Regions from separate parts of the Actinomadura sp. 9N215 genome, predicted to be linked through region 1. Evidence: predicted binding sites of a transcription regulator. Region 1 holds the regulator's gene; each other region holds the start of a gene.
The links. The regulator LexA, encoded in region 1, represses DNA repair genes until DNA is damaged. The targets are predictions, from matches to a motif close to TCGAACANNTGTTCGA.

Region 1 (3,971 bases):
GCCGTGCCGCCGAGCCGCTCACCGTCTCCGTCATGACCTTCCCCCTCTCGGGCCCACCCGCCGGGGCCCTGTTCAGGAACAACCCTGCCGCCGCGTGGGGCATGCCCCGCGCGGAGACGCTCTTACCTGTGCTGATGTGTTTTCGGAACCCGCCTTACCGAGGCGGTCCCGGCTCCCCCGAGAAACCGGCCTTGCGCAGTGTTTCGATCTCCTTGGCGAAGTCGTCCAGCGACTCGAAGCCCCGGTAGACCGAGGCGAATCGCAGATAGGCGACCTCGTCGAGCTCGCCGAGCGGCCCCAGGATCGCGAGGCCGATCTCGTGCGAGGGGATTTCCGCGGAGCCGGAGGATCTGATCTCCTCTTCGACCCGCTGCCCCAGCTTCGCGAGCGCGTCCTCGTCGACCGGGCGGCCCTGGCAGGCCCTGCGCACACCGGCGATGATCTTTTCGCGCGAGAACGGCTCGGTGACCCCGCTGCGCTTGGCCACCATGACGAGCACATTCTCCTGCGTCGTGAATCGCCGGCCGCATTCGGCGCACGAGCGGCGACGCCGAATGGCGCCCCCGTCGTCGGTCGAACGGCTGTCGATCACTTTGGTGTCAGGGTTGCGACAGAACGGGCAGTGCACGTTGGATCCCTCCCCTGACGATAACGCTTCACACCGCTGAACGATTCCATATATAGGTGAAGTACATCGGTGTGACTACTAGATGTTGTGGTCCAACGGTACGACTCGCCGCAGGCGTACGCAACCTGAACCGGCGCCTCATGGATCACATCCGCCGCGTACGACCAGGTCAGGACGATCATCCGCGATTTCGTCCCGGGCGTGTCGTCACACGGAGCCCCGCATTGAACACAGAGCGTCAGATCGCCCCTCCAGACAGCGGGCATACCGCCCACAACCCCGACGCGGTCGGCGTTTCCGAGGGCCGCGCGCAACCGTCCACGACGCTCGTGCCGGGCGGCGGGTCAGCGGGCGGGGAGGCGGATCTCTTGGCCCGGCTGGACGGTCGGATCGCCGCCGAGCCCGTTGAGATCGATAATGCGCTGGACGACGACGCGGGGATCGGCTCCCGGGTCGGCGTCGGCGGCCAGGTTCCAGAGGGTGTCGCCGGGTTCGACGACCACCGTTCTGGACGGCCCGGACGGGTCGGTGCGAGTCTCGCGGCCCCCGGCCGAGGCGCCGGGCCCCACGCTCAGCCACAGACCCACGAGCGTGACGGTCGCCGCGAACAGGACCAGGACGGCGCGTCCGCGGCGGGTCAGGCGGATCGGGGCACGGTCACTCTGGGGTGAACCCGGCATCTCTCCCCTCCTCGTCGTCGAATGCATTTTCGATCGAACGCCTGTACGATGTTCTACCAGGAGGCGCCGACAAAAAGCGAGCACCACTTCGAACAATTGTTTGATCATTGCGCTCCGACGCGATAGGTTCCATGACAAGGAGTGACCGATCGAGGCGCCGGGAGGCGACAAGCGATGAGCAAGGTCCGGGAGCTGCCAGACGGCCCCATGGACGAGTCGGGGCTGACGCAGCGGCAGCGCATGGTCCTGGAGGTGATCCGCGACTCGGTCCAGCGCCGTGGGTACCCGCCCTCGATGCGCGAGATCGGCGAGGCCGTGGGCCTGACCAGTACGTCCAGCGTGTCGCACCAGCTCCGGGCGCTGCAGCGCAAGGGTTTCCTGCGCCGCGACCCCAACCGGCCGCGCGCGGTCGAGGTGCGGGTGCCGGGCGCCACGCCGGTGCGGACGGACGACGAGGCCTACGAGGCGGCCGGGGGGCAGCCCTCGTCGGCGCAGCCCACGCCCGCCTACGTGCCGCTCGTCGGACGGATCGCCGCAGGTGGGCCGATCCTGGCCGAGGAGGCCGTGGAGGACGTGTTCACCCTGCCGAAGCAACTCGTCGGCGAGGGCACGCACTTCCTGCTGAAGGTCACCGGCGACTCGATGATCGACGCGGCGATCGCGGACGGTGACTGGGTCGTCGTCCGGCAGCAGCCGGTGGCCGAGCAGGGCGACATCGTGGCCGCCATGATCGACGGCGAGGCGACGGTGAAGACGTTCAAGCGCCGGGAGGACGGCCACATCTGGCTGCTCCCGCAGAACCCCGCCTACGAGCCGATCCCCGGCGACGAGGCGACGGTTCTCGGACGCGTCGTCGCGGTCCTCCGCAAGATGTGACCCGCGCGCGGCCCCGCGAACCCGGGGCCGCGCGACCGGGCCGGTCGTGGTCTCGTCCCTCAGGCCCGGTGGGTCCCCCCGGCCAGACGGACGGGTGTCGTCAACGCTTCGGGATTCGTCAGCGCTTCGGGACGATGTTGACGATCTTGGGCGCCCGGACGATGATCTTGGCGATCTCGGCGCCGCCCAGCGCGTCCTGGATCTTGGTGGACGCCAGCGCCAGCCGCTCCAGGTCGGCCTCGGCGATGCCCGGCGCGACTTCCAGCCGGTCGCGGACCTTCCCGGCGACCTGGACGACGCACGTCACCGACTCCTCCACCAGCAGGGCGGGGTCGGCGGACGGCCAGCCCGCGCGGATGACCGGGGCGGTGCGCCCCAGCAGCTCCCACACCTCGTCGGCCGTGTAGGGCGCGAACAGCGACAGCATGATCGCCATGGCCTCGGCCGCCTCGCGGACGGCGGGATCGGCGGCGCCGGGCCCGGAGTCGACCGCCTTGCGGGTCGCGGTCACCAGCTCCATGATCCGCGCGATCGCCACGTTGAACCGCTGCGTCTCGACCAGGGTCGTGGCCTCGTGGATCGTCCGGGCGGTGACGCGGCGCAGGGCCGGGTCGCCGGACGCGACGTCCACGCCCGGCGGGGACGCGACCTCGGTGGCGATGCGGTGCACGCGGGACAGGAACTTCGACATGCCGTGCGGGGACACGTCCGCCCAGTCGATGTCGTCCTCCGGCGGCCCGGAGAACAGGATCGCCAGCCGGACGACGTCCACCCCGAACTCGGCGATCTGCGCGCCCAGGTCGACGCCGTTGCCCAGCGACTTCGACATCGCCTTGCCCTGGTTGATGACCTGGCCCTGGTTCAGCAGCCGCCGGAACGGCTCGGTGAACTCGACCATGCCCATGTCGTACAGCACCTTGGTGAAGAACCGGCTGTACAGCAGGTGCAGGATGGCGTGCTCGACGCCGCCCGTGTACTGGTCGACCGGCATCCACCGGCGGACCTGGTCGACGTCGAACGGGCCGCCCTCGTAGCCGGGCGAGCAGTAACGGAAGAAGTACCAGGACGAGTCGACGAACGTGTCCATGGTGTCGGTGTCGCGCCTGGCGGGGCCGCCGCACTTGGGGCATTCGACGTTCACCCAGTGGGCCGCGGCTGCCAGCGGCGACGTGCCCTTCGGGGCCAGGTCGGAGCCACGCAGCCCCTCGGGCAGCGTCACCGGCAGCTGGTCGTCGGGGACGGGCACCTCGCCGCACGCCTCGCAGTGGACGATCGGGATCGGGCAGCCCCAGAACCGCTGCCGGGACACCAGCCAGTCGCGCAGCCGGAAGTTCACCGCCGCGCGGCCCGTGCCGCGCTCCGCCACGATCTCGATGATGCGGGCGATGGCGTCGGCCTTGGTCAGCCCGTCGATCGGCCCGGAATTGATCAGGCGGCCGTCGCCGGGCGTCGCGATCCCGGTCTCGGCGGGATCGTCCTCGCCGGTGTCCACGACGATGCGGACCGGCAGCCCGAACTTCATCGCGAAGTCCAGGTCGCGCTGGTCGTGCGCGGGCACGCCCATGATCGCGCCGTGTCCGTAGTCGGCCAGGACGAAGTCCGACGCCCAGACCGGGATGCGCTCGCCCGTGACGGGGTTGATCGCGTACCGGCCCAGGAAGACGCCGGTCTTCTCGCGCTCCGTGGACAGCCGCTCGATGTCGCTCTCCCGGGAGGTCTCCTCGCGGTAGGCCTCGAAGGCCGCCCGGCGTTCCGGTGCGCAGACCTCCTCCGCCAGGGGGGCGTCC
Region 2 (3,971 bases), on a different contig from region 1:
CGAGGCCGTGGGCGACCGTCACGGCGAAGTCGGCGTCGGTCGCGACCCGTCCCGGCTCGACCGCGCACGACACCACCTCGTACAGCGGGGCGCCGCCGGACGAGCGCGCCTGCCCGAACAGCTGGTGGACCAGGCCCAGCTCCAGCGGCAGGACACCGTCGCGGACCAGCACCGCCACCCGGTGCCTCCCGTCGATCACGGCCCGATCCTTGCACATCTCGGCCGACCGGCCACTCGTGGACGGCCCCGCGCCCCGGCAGCATCGGACACGGCACCCGACACCGCACACGATTCCGCACCCGATACGGCACCGGATTCCGCACTGGAAGGGAAGCCTCATGAACGTCCTGTGGGTCTTCGCGCACCCCGAGGGCCGCTCGCTGGGCGGCGCGCTGCGCGACCGCGGCGCCGCCACCCTGGCGGGCCTGGGCCACCGCGTCCGCCACTCCGACCTGTACGCGATGGGCTGGAACCCGGTCGTCGGCCCCGGCGACTTCGGCCACGACCCACTCGACCGCCTCATCGTCGGGGCCGCGTCCGAGCGCGCGTACGCCGCCGGTGACCTGGCCCCCGACATCCGCGCCGAACAGGACAAGATCGCCTGGGCGGACGCGCTGGTCGTGCAGTTCCCGCTGTGGTGGTTCGGGATGCCCGCCATCCTCAAGGGCTGGTTCGACCGCGTCTTCGTGCAGGGGTTCGCGTTCGGCGTCACCGACGGCGGCGGCCGCACGCTGCGCTACGGCGCCGGCGGCCTGTCCGGGCGGCGCGCCCTGGTCGTCACCACCGCCGGCGCCCGCCCCACCGGCCTCGGGCCGCGCGGCGTCCACGGCGACGCCGAGGACGTCCTGTTCCCCCTGCTGCACGGCACCCTGTTCTACACGGGCATGGACGTCCTGCCGCCGCTGGTCGTCGGCGGCGCCGACCGTGCCGCGCCCGCCGACGCCGACGCCGCGGCGACCGCGCTCGACGAGCGGCTGCGGGCCCTGCCCACCGCCGCGCCCATCCCGTACCGGACCGAGCTGGGCGGCGACTACGACGACGACCTCGTCCTGCGGCCCGGCCTGGCCCCGGGCCGCACCGGCCTCACCGTCCACCGCGCCGACCCCGCCCACCGCGCAGGCGCCGCCTGACCCCCGCCCGCCGGCCCCCCGGGGGCGCTCGGGCGGCGGGCAGGGCGGGCGCGTGTGAAGGGTCTCGCGTTCCCGGCGGTGACCCCCGTACCGCCGGGAGCGGGTTCAGAGCAGGGACAGCTGCCGCGGCGGCTCGGGAGGCGGCGCGGCAGCCGCTCCGGCCGGGGCGGGACGGTGCGTCGCGCGGTCGCCGATGCCGTACCGGGCCGCCAGGTCGCGGACCTGCCGTGACAGCTCCTCCTGGTAGTCGCGCGGCGCGTAGGCGCCCGACCCGTACAGGCGCGCGTAGGGGACGATCAGCTCCGGGTGGTGCGCGCGCAGCCACGCCATGAACCATTCGCGGGCGCCGGGACGCAGGTGCAGCGTGATCGCCGACACCCAGGTCGCGCCCGCCGCCGCGATCTGGCGGACGGCGGCGTCCAGCTGCGCGGGGGAGTCCGACAGGCAGGGGATGACCGGGCCCATCAGGACGCCGCAGCCGATGCCCGCCTCGTTCAGCGCCGCGCACACCGCCAGCCGGCGGCGCGGCGGCGGGGTGCCGGGCTCGGCCAGCCGCCACAGGCCGGCGTCGACCGACCCGACCGACACCGCGGCGCTGACCGCCGTGCGCTCGGCCGCCTCCCGCAGGAGCGGCAGGTCCCGCAGGATCAGCGACCCCTTGGTCAGGATCGAGAACGGGTTGGCGGCGTCGCGCAGCGCGGCGAGGATCCCCGGCATCAGCCGGTAGCGGCCCTCGGCGCGCTGGTAGCAGTCGACGTTGGCGCCCATCGCGATGTGCTCGCCCCGCCACCGCGGCGCGGCCAGCTCCGCCCGGACCCGCTCGGCCGCGTTCACCTTCACCACGATCCGCGAGTCGAAGTCCGCGCCCGCGTTCAGGTCGAGATATTCGTGAGATTTCCTGGCATAGCAGTAAACGCATGCGTGGGAGCAGCCCCGGTAGGGGTTGATCGTCCAGCGGAACGGCATCCGGGACGCGGCGGGGAGCTTGTTCACGACCGTCCTGGCGTGGACCTCGTAGAAGGTCATGCCGCGGAACTCCGGGGTGTCGAACGTGCGCGTCACCGCCCGCCGCTCGATCAGCGGCGGCTCCGGGCCCGGGTCGCCGTCCAGCCGCAGATGGTCCCAGCGCACACCCGGCCCCCATTTCGAACGTCTGAGCGATGAACCTCCGGCCAGTATGGAACGTATGTTCGAAGATCGCAACGCGGGGGCGGGGCGAAACGGGACGGTCGGGCATCACACGGGCATTCGCGTTCCGTACGCAGCATCGCAACGGGTGCGTAACAATGGGCCGCTATGGCATCGCGATCGAGGATCCGGACGGCGGCGGCGGCCCTGCTGGCGGCGGGCGCGCTGGCCGGCTGCGGCATCCCCGCGCTCGGCGGCGAGGGCGGGGACGACGGCGGCGGGCCCGTCCCCACCGGCGCCAAGGCCGAGTGCCCGCGCGTCGACCCGCCCGGCGGCGACGACCGGACGCGGCAGCTGCGCGGCATGTGGATCGCCACCGTCGCCGGCATCGACTGGCCCAAGGACACCGCCGACCCCGCCGCCGAGCAGCGCACGCAGTTCACCCGGCTCCTCGACACCGCCGCCGCGATGAACATGAACGCGGTGTTCGTGCAGATCCGCCCCAACTCCGACGCGTTCTACCCCTCCCCGTACGAGCCGTGGTCGCAGTGGATCACCGGCACGCAGGGCAGGGACCCCGGCTACGACGTCCTCGCCTTCATGATCAAGGAGGCGCACGCCCGGAACCTGGAGTTCCACGCCTGGTTCAACCCCTACCGCGTGTCCCGCCAGGACGACCTGAAGAAGCTGTCGCCCAAGAGCCCCGCCCGCCAGCACCCCGACTGGGTCCGCAAGTACGGGACCGGCCTGTGGTACGACCCGGGCCTCCCGCAGGTCCGCGACCTCGCCACCCGCGCCGTCATGGACGTCGTCGGCAAGTACGACATCGACGCCGTCCACTTCGACGACTACTTCTACCCCTACCCCGAGGGCGGCGAGTTCCCCGACCAGGCCACCTACAAGGCCCACGGCCGCGGCATGGACAAGGGCGACTGGCGCCGCAAGAACGTCGACACGCTCGTCGAGTCCCTGTCCGGCAGGATCCACGACGCCAAGCCGTGGGTGCGGTTCGGCATCAGCCCGTTCGGCGTGTGGCGCAACAAGAGCACCGACCCCGAAGGGTCGGCCACCCGCGCCCTGCAGAGCTACGACGACATCTACGCCGACACCCGCACCTGGATCAGGAAGGGCTGGGTCGACTACGTCACCCCCCAGCTGTACTGGCCGATCGGCGACCCCCGCGCCGACTACGCCGAACTCGCCCGCTGGTGGGCCGACCAGGTCAAGGGCACCGACGTGCAGCTCACCATCGGGCAGGGCGCCTACCGCGTCGGCAAGGACGCCGCCTGGAAGGACCCCGCCGAGCTGTCGAAGCACCTCACCCTCAACGCCAGGCACCCGAAGATCCGCGGCGACGTGTTCTTCAGCGCCTCCGACGTCGCCGCCGACCGCCGCGGGTTCGCCGCCCGCCTGCGCGAGGACCACTACGCCCGCCCCGCCGTCCCGCCCGTCCCCGCCGGGCGCGGCGGGAAGGCGCCGCCGCCCGTCCAGGACACCGCCGCCACGCCCGCCCCCGGCGGCGACGGCGCCAAGGGCGCCCAGGCAGGCGCGGGGGTCAAGGGCGTGAAGGTCACCTGGCGGGCGTCGGAGGGCGCCGCCTCCTACGCCGTCTACCGGGTGGACGGCAAACGCCCCGGCTGCGCGCCCGTCGACCCCAAGCGCCTCATCGCCGACGTCCGCGGCGGCGGCATCGTCGACCCCGCCGCCAAGCCC
Region 3 (3,971 bases), on a different contig from region 1:
TCCGCCGCGATGATCATGGCGAGGGTGGTCTTGCCGAGGCCTGGACCGCCCGACAGCAGCACGTGGTCGGGCGTCCGGCCGCGCCGCAGCGCGCTCTGCAGCACGAGCGAGAGCTGCTCGCGGACGCGTTCCTGCCCGATGAAGTCGTCGAGTTTCTTGGGCCGCAGCGCGGCCTCGATCACCTGCTCCTCGGGCCCGTCCGCGTCCGCCGACACCAGCCGCTCGGATTCGCTCCCTATTCCCTGCGGGAGGCGGCCCCCCGCAGGCCCCGGCTCGCTGCCGCTCGTCATTTGCTCAGCTTCTTCAGGGCCGACTTCAGGAGGGTCGCGACCGGGGGCGTCTCGGCGCCGTCGAGGTCGGCGGCGACGGCGGACACGGCGGCGTCGGCGTCCTTGGCGGACCAGCCGAGGTTGATCAGGCCCAGCTGGACCTGCTCGCGCCACGGCTCGGCGCGGGCGGGCGCGCGGACGTCGGCGCCGCCGTCCCCGACCGGGCCGCCGAGGCGGTCCTTCAGTTCCAGGACGATGCGCTGCGCGCCCTTCTTCCCGATGCCGGGCACCTGGGTGAGCGTGGTCACGTCCTCGGTGGCCATCGCGCGGCGCAGCGCGTTCGGGGTGTGCACGGCGAGCATCGCCAGCGCGAGCCGCGGCCCGACTCCGCTGGCGGTCTGGAGCAGCTCGAAGACGGCGCGCTCGTCGTCGTCGGCGAACCCGAACAGGGTGAGGGAGTCCTCCCGGACGACCAGCGACGTCGGCACCTTCGCGTGGTCGCCGACCCGAAGACCGGCGAGCGTGGTGGGCGTGCACTGCACCGAAAGTCCGACGCCGTGCACGTCGATCACCGCCCCGTCGGGCCCGGCGGCGGCCACCCGGCCGCTGACGAAGGCGATCATTCGCTGGTTCCTCCTCTAGTCCTGGCGGTGCCGGTCTGGGCGGCGTTGGTCTGGACGGCGTTGGTCTGGGCGGCGCTGTTCCTGGCGGCGAGGCGTTGCCGCTCGGCCCGCGCGGCCTCCTCGATCCGCGACCGCTGGGCGTGCGCGAGGCGCCGCTGGGCTCCGCCGCGCCAGACGTGGCAGATGGCGAGCGCGAGGGCGTCCGCGGCGTCCGCCGGCTTGGGCGGCGCGTCCAGGGACAGCAGCCGGGTCACCATCCTGGTCACCTGCGCCTTGTCGGCGCGGCCGTTCCCGGTGACGGCGGCCTTGGCCTCGCTCGGGGTGTGCAGCGCGACGGGCAGGCCGCGGCGGGCCGCCACCAGGAGCGCGACCCCGGCGGCCTGCGCGGTGCCCATCACGGTGCGGACGTTGTGCTGGGAGAACACGCGCTCGACGGCGACGGCGTCCGGGCGCAGCTCGTCCATGAGCGCCTCGATGCCCGTCTCGATGCCCAGCAGGCGCTGGGCGATGTCGTCGTCGGGGTCGGTCCGCACGACGGACACGTGCACCAGGTGGAGCCGCTTGCCCGGGACGCCTTCGACGACCCCCACCCCGCACCGGGTGAGCCCGGGGTCCACCCCCATCACCCGCACGGCCACTCCTTCGATCATCTGTTCGGCCGATCACGCTATCAAGTCAGCATGGCACCGTTCACGTGCGTCGGGGCGTGTCCCAGAAGCCGAGTGTCCTTGGAAGTAAGGCTTGCGCCGGGACTTAGAAGAAGTCGAGGGTGAACGGGGCGGCGGCGAACGCGGCGGACAGCGCGTCCGCGTTCCCGCCCTCCAGCAGCCCGGTGCGGCGCAGCGTCGCGACCGGGACGCCGGCGTACAGCGCCGCGAGGCCCCGCGCGCCGACCCGGACGGCGTCCGCGTCGCCTCCCCGCGGCGCGGGCGAGCGCTCCAGCCGTCCCTCGCCGTCCTTGATCTCCAGCCGCCAGTGCCCGGAGTTCGCGGGCAGCTGCGCGTCGTCGACGAGGAGGTGGGCCGCGGCGGAGACGCCGGACGGGTAGCCGCGCGCCTCGATCGCGGCGGGCGCGTCCACCAGCCGCAGCATCCACTGGCTGCGGCGGACCGTCTCCCACTCCCGCTCGCGGAGCAGCCACAGCGCCGGGTCGTACGGCGCGACGCACGCGCGGACGGTCTTCGCGGTCGTCGAGCCCGAGCCGACGATGCCCCACAGCGCCCGCAGCGTCGGCTCCGAGGACGCCACGAGCCGGGTCACCTCCATCCCGGCGTTGCCGTCCGCCCACCGGTAGGAGAGGAAACCGTCCTCGGCCAGGTAGCAGTACTCGTCGCGGTTCCCGAGCGTCCGCCGCCACCAGGCCTCGGGCACCCCGACGGGGCCGCAGTCCAGGGACGCCTCGTGGACCCGCCCGACGACGGCGGCCGCCTCGGCGGCGTCGTCCGGGCCCGCCCTGCGGACGGGGACCCGCTCGGCCGCGACCCGGCGCAGCGCCTCGGTGTGGATCTCGACGTGGTGCTGCGCGCCCGCGTGCTCCCAGCCCACCGACCGGTAGAGGGCCGTGGTGGCCGGGTACAGCAGCGCCAGCGGGTGCCCGAACCCCACGCAGCGCTCCAGGAGGTCGGTCATCAGCCGCCGGCCGAGGCCCCGGCCGCGCTCCTCCGGCGCGACGGTGATCCCGCTCACGCCCGCCATGGACACGGCCCGCCCGTGCCACCACTGGGTCATGTCGTACAGGGCGCCGGTGGCGACGATCTCGCCGCCGTCGAAGGCGGCGAACACCCGCCCGGCCTCCACCGACGGCAGTACCGACACGGCGCGCCGTTCCCACGCGTCGTCCGGCGTGGGCCCGAAGGCGCGGGACAGGATGTCGCGGACGGCGGGCGCCTCCGCCGGACGCAGGGCACGAATCTCCATGATCCAGACCGTATGCCACCCTGCCGACGGCGGCCGGCTAGTCCAGGGTGGCGAGCACCTCGTCCGGGACGTCGAAGTTGGCGTAGACGTCCTGGACGTCGTCGGAGTCCTCAAGGGCGTCGAGGAGGCGGAAGACCTTCTTGGCGTTGTCCTCGTCGAGGGGGACGGTGACGCTCGGCAGGAACTTGCTCTCCGCCGACTCGTAGTCGATCCCGGCGTCCACCAGGGCGGTGCGGACCGCGACCAGGTCGCCGGCCTCGCTGACGACCTCGAAGTTCTCCTCGTCGAGCTCGTTGACCTCTTCGGCGCCGGCGTCCAGGACGGCCATCATCACGTCGTCCTCGCTGGTGCCCGACTTGGGGACGATCACGACGCCCTTGCGGGTGAACATGTACGAGACCGAGCCCGGGTCGGCGAGCGAGCCGCCGTTGCGGGTGAGCGCGACGCGGACCTCGGAGGCGGCCCGGTTGCGGTTGTCGGTCAGGCACTCGATCAGGATGGCGACGCCGCCGGGCGCGTAGCCCTCGTAGGTGATGTTCTGCCAGTCGGCGCCGCCGGCCTCTTCACCGGCGCCGCGCTTGCGGGCGCGCTCGATGTTGTCGTTGGGGACGGAGTTCTTCTTCGCCTTGTAGATGGCGTCGTAGAGGGTCGGGTTGGCGTCGGGATCGCCGCCGCCGGTCCGGGCCGCCACCTCGATGTTCTTGATGAGCTTGGCGAAGAGCTTGCCCCGTTTGGCGTCGAGGGCCGCCTTCTTGTGCTTGGTGGTCGCCCATTTGGAATGGCCGGACATTCTGTCACTCCTCCGCTGTCGTCCGGCGCACCAGATCGGCGAAGTAGTGGTGCACGCGGAAATCGCCTGTCAACTCCGGGTGGAACGCGGTCGCCATGAGGCGCCCCTGGCGGACGGCGACGATCCTACCGGCGTTCGGGCCCCCCTCCGGCACGGGCGCCGTGCGTCCGAGCACCTCCACGGCGTCCCCGACGGACTCCACCCAGGGGGCGCGGATGAAGACGGCGTGGTACGGGACGTCCCCCATTCCGGTCAGGACGACGTCGGACTCGAACGAGTCGACCTGGCGTCCGAAGGCGTTGCGGCGCACGGTCATGTCGATCCCGCCCGCGGTCTCCTGGCCCGCGACGCCGTCCCGGATCCGGTCCGCCA
Region 4 (3,971 bases), on a different contig from region 1:
GCCGGATGGGGCCAGCCCATCATCGCCTTCACCGGCACGTTCCACGCGTCGTCGGGCATCGTCGCCGCCTGCGCGGCGAACCGCTCCGCCGTCGCGCGGACGTCCTCGATGAGCTCGTCGCGGCCCCGTCCGGCGCCCGCGTCCAGGTCGGCGTTGCGGGCGTCCATGCTCGGGTACTGCGGGATCTCCACGCCCGTCCGCGCCGATTCCAGGAGGTTCCACAGCGAGTCGGCGTTGCGGGCGATGTGGGTGGCGACATGGCCGCGGCTCCACCCGGGCAGCGCCGACGGGCCGCGCAGATCCTGGTCGCCGAGCTTCGACAGCGTCCCGATGATCCGCTCCACGCCCGGACCCAGCTCGTCGATGACCTCGCGCCAAGCCATGAACCCTCCCTAACCCAGAAAAGGGGCCTCCATCCTGTCGCACGCGCCTGCCCCCGTGCCACACAATGGCGATCATGGAGCTTCCGATCTGCCTGACCTGCGGCGTCCAGTATTCCGGGCCCCGCCCCGACTGCCCGATCTGCGAGGACGAGCGCCAGTACGTCGGCTGGGACGGCCAGCGCTGGACGACCCTGGACGAGCTGCGCACCGACCACCGCGGCAAGGTCGCCGAAGAAGGCCAGGGCGTCGTCGGGATCGGCTGCGAGCCGTCCACCGCCATCGGCCAGCGGGCCCTGCTGGTGCGCGCGCCGTCCGGCAACGTCCTCTGGGACTCGATCACCTATATCGACGACGACCTGATCCGCCAGGTCAACGAGCTGGGCGGCGTCTCGGCCATCGCGGTCAGCCACCCGCACTTCTACGGCAGCATGATCGAGTGGGCGCACGCGTTCGACGCGCCCGTCTACATCCACGAGGCCGACCGCCGCTGGGTCGCCCGCCCCGACGACGCCGTCGTCCACTGGTCGGGCGACACCCACGAACTGGCCGACGGCCTCACCCTCGTCAACGCGGGCGTGCACTTCGACGGCGGCCAGGTCCTGCACTGGCGCGACGCCCGCGCGGTGTTCTCCGGCGACATCCTCCAGGTCGTCAACGACCGCGACTGGGTGAGCTTCATGTACTCGTATCCGAACTACATCCCGGAGCGGCCCCGCACCGTCCGCCGGGCCCTGCGCCTGCTGGAGCCCTACGACTTCGACCGCGTCTACGGCGCCTGGTGGAAGAAGATCGTCTACACCGACGGGAAGGAGGCCGTCCGCCGCTCCGCCGACCGCTACCTCGCCTACGCCCTCGACGACGAATAGCTCACACCCGGGGTTCTGGTGGCGGGGGGTGTTCGAACACGTGTACGGTGCGGTAGTGCCGCCCGGACGTGCGGGGAGCACCGTGAAATGCCGCGGCGGCCGCTGCTGTTATGGCCTCGGGGGATTCTGTCGTACCCCCTGGCTAGCCTTGAGACCGACGTGTCTCTCCCCATCGCCGCGCCCCAGAACAGGAACCGGAAGAACGCCGTGCATGACCGACTCATCGTGCGTGGAGCACGCGAGCACAACCTGAAGGACGTCTCGCTCGACCTCCCGCGGGACTCCCTGATCGTGTTCACCGGTCTGTCGGGTTCCGGGAAGTCGAGCCTGGCGTTCGACACGATCTTCGCGGAGGGCCAGCGCCGGTACGTGGAGTCGCTGTCGGCCTACGCCCGCCAGTTCCTCGGGCAGATGGACAAGCCCGACGTCGACTTCATCGAGGGCCTGTCCCCGGCGGTGTCGATCGACCAGAAGTCGACCAGCAAGAACCCGCGGTCGACGGTCGGCACGATCACCGAGGTGTACGACTACCTGCGGCTGCTCTACGCGCGGATCGGGCACCCGCACTGTCCCGACTGCGGCCGTCCGATCAGCAGGCAGGCGCCGCAGCAGATCGTCGACCGGGTGCTGGAACTTGAGCCCGGGACGCGGTTCCAGGTGCTCGCGCCCGTGATCCGCGGGCGCAAGGGCGAATACCTGGAGCTGTTCCGGGAGCTGCAGTCGAAGGGCTACTCGCGTGCCCTGGTCGACGGCCAGATGGCCCGGCTCGACGAGCCCCCCAAGCTGAAGAAGCAAGAGAAACACGACATCTCCGTCGTGGTCGACCGGCTCTCCGTGAAGGACTCCGCCCGGCAGCGGCTCGCCGACTCGGTGGAGACCGCGCTGGGCCTCGCGGGCGGCACGATCGTCCTCGACTTCGTCGACCTGCCCGAAGACGATGAGCACCGCACCCGGATGTACTCCGAGCACCTCTACTGCCCCTACGACGACCTGTCGTTCGAGGAGCTGGAGCCGCGGTCGTTCTCGTTCAACTCGCCCTACGGCGCCTGCCCCGACTGCACCGGACTCGGCACGCGCATGGAGGTCGACCCCGAGCTCATCATCCCGGACGTGGAGCTCACCCTCGGCGAGGGCGCGATCCAGCCGTGGTCGAACGGGCACGTCAGCGACTACTTCCTGCGGCTGCTGTCCGCGCTCGGCGACGCGATGGGCTTCGACCTCAACACGCCGTGGGACCGGCTGCCCGCCAAGGCGCGCAAGGCGATCCTGAACGGGCACGAGACCCAGGTCCACGTCCGCTACAAGAACCGCTACGGCCGGACGAGGTCGTACTACACGGCCTACGAGGGCGTGATCCCGTACATCCACCGGCGGCACGCCGAGTCCGAGAGCGACTCCAGCCGCGAGAAGCTCGAAGGCTACATGCGGGAGATCCCGTGCCCGACGTGCGAGGGCGCCCGCCTCAAGCCGGTCGTGCTCGCCGTCACCATGGGCGGGATGTCGATCGCCGAGGTCGCCTCGATGCCGATCGGCGAGGCCGCGAAGTTCCTGCTCGCGATGGAGCTGAACGAGCGCGAGACGCACATCGCCGAACGCGTCCTCAAGGAGATCAACGCGCGGCTCGGGTTCCTGCTGGACGTCGGCCTCGACTACCTCACCCTCGACCGGGCGTCCGCGACGCTGGCGGGCGGCGAGGCGCAGCGGATCCGGCTGGCGACGCAGATCGGGTCCGGGCTGGTCGGCGTCCTGTACGTGCTGGACGAGCCGTCCATCGGCCTGCACCAGCGCGACAACCACCGGCTGCTGGAGACGCTGCTCCGGCTCCGCGACATGGGCAACACGCTGATCGTCGTCGAGCACGACGAGGACACCATCGAGGCCGCCGACTGGATCGTCGACATCGGCCCCCGCGCCGGGGAGCACGGCGGCGAGATCGTCGTGTCCGGCACGCTCGACGACCTGAAGAGGTCCGAGCGCTCGCTGACCGGCGCGTACCTGGCCGGGCGCCGCGAGATCGCCGTCCCGGAGATCCGCCGCCCGCGGACGCGGGGGCGCGAGGTCTCCGTCAAGGGCGCCCAGCAGAACAACCTGCGCGACGTGGACGTGTCGTTCCCGCTCGGCGTCCTCACCGCCGTGACGGGCGTGTCGGGCTCCGGCAAGTCGACGCTGGTCAACGACATCCTCTACAACGCGCTGGCCAAGAAGCTGAACGGCGCGAAGACCGTCCCGGGCAAGCACAAGCGTGTCAACGGGGTCGACCAGCTCGACAAGGTCGTGCACGTCGACCAGTCGCCGATCGGGCGGACGCCCCGCTCCAACCCGGCGACGTACACGGGCGTGTTCGACCACATCCGCAAGCTGTTCGCGCAGACGACCGAGGCGAAGGTGCGCGGCTACCAGCCGGGCCGGTTCTCCTTCAACGTCAAGGGCGGGCGCTGCGAGAACTGCTCAGGCGACGGCACCATCAAGATCGAGATGAACTTCCTGCCGGACGTCTACGTCCCCTGCGAGGTGTGCCACGGCGCCCGCTACAACCGGGAGACGCTCGAAGTCCACTACAAGGGCAAGACGATCTCCGAGGTGCTCGACATGCCGATCGAGCAGGCCACCGTGTTCTTCGAGCCCGTCACGGCGATCCACCGGCATCTGAAGACGCTGAACGACGTGGGGCTCGGGTACGTCCGGCTCGGGCAGCCCGCGCCGACGCTGTCGGGCGGCGAGG

Region 2: a site for LexA is predicted at 2,309-2,324, ahead of ACH34T_RS11715 (Rv2578c family radical SAM protein). Genes of this name have one in related genera too.
Region 3: a site for LexA is predicted at 1,535-1,550, ahead of ruvC (crossover junction endodeoxyribonuclease RuvC). Genes of this name have one in related genera too.
Region 4: a site for LexA is predicted at 1,282-1,297, ahead of uvrA (excinuclease ABC subunit UvrA). Genes of this name have one in related genera too.

What each region holds. Positions count from the first base shown of each region.
Region 1 is NZ_JBIRBA010000022.1:138,915-142,885, forward strand. Features, by position in the region: gene ACH34T_RS31295 (vitamin B12-dependent ribonucleotide reductase) at 1-34, opposite strand, end outside; gene nrdR (transcriptional regulator NrdR) at 155-628, opposite strand; gene ACH34T_RS31305 (LysM peptidoglycan-binding domain-containing protein) at 973-1,308, opposite strand; gene lexA (transcriptional repressor LexA) at 1,483-2,184, shown strand; gene leuS (leucine--tRNA ligase) at 2,303-3,971, opposite strand, start outside.
Region 2 is NZ_JBIRBA010000005.1:326,350-330,320, forward strand. Features, by position in the region: gene ACH34T_RS11705 (GlxA family transcriptional regulator) at 1-178, opposite strand, end outside; gene ACH34T_RS11710 (NAD(P)H-dependent oxidoreductase) at 339-1,130, shown strand; gene ACH34T_RS11715 (Rv2578c family radical SAM protein) at 1,236-2,261, opposite strand; gene ACH34T_RS11720 (family 10 glycosylhydrolase) at 2,427-3,971, shown strand, end outside.
Region 3 is NZ_JBIRBA010000039.1:4,675-8,645, forward strand. Features, by position in the region: gene ruvB (Holliday junction branch migration DNA helicase RuvB) at 1-290, opposite strand, end outside; gene ruvA (Holliday junction branch migration protein RuvA) at 287-892, opposite strand; gene ruvC (crossover junction endodeoxyribonuclease RuvC) at 889-1,524, opposite strand; gene eis (enhanced intracellular survival protein Eis) at 1,646-2,809, opposite strand; gene ACH34T_RS40365 (YebC/PmpR family DNA-binding transcriptional regulator) at 2,847-3,599, opposite strand; gene pdxT (pyridoxal 5'-phosphate synthase glutaminase subunit PdxT) at 3,604-3,971, opposite strand, start outside.
Region 4 is NZ_JBIRBA010000002.1:337,763-341,733, forward strand. Features, by position in the region: gene ACH34T_RS04275 (maleylpyruvate isomerase family mycothiol-dependent enzyme) at 1-383, opposite strand, end outside; gene ACH34T_RS04280 (MBL fold metallo-hydrolase) at 458-1,249, shown strand; gene uvrA (excinuclease ABC subunit UvrA) at 1,457-3,971, shown strand, end outside.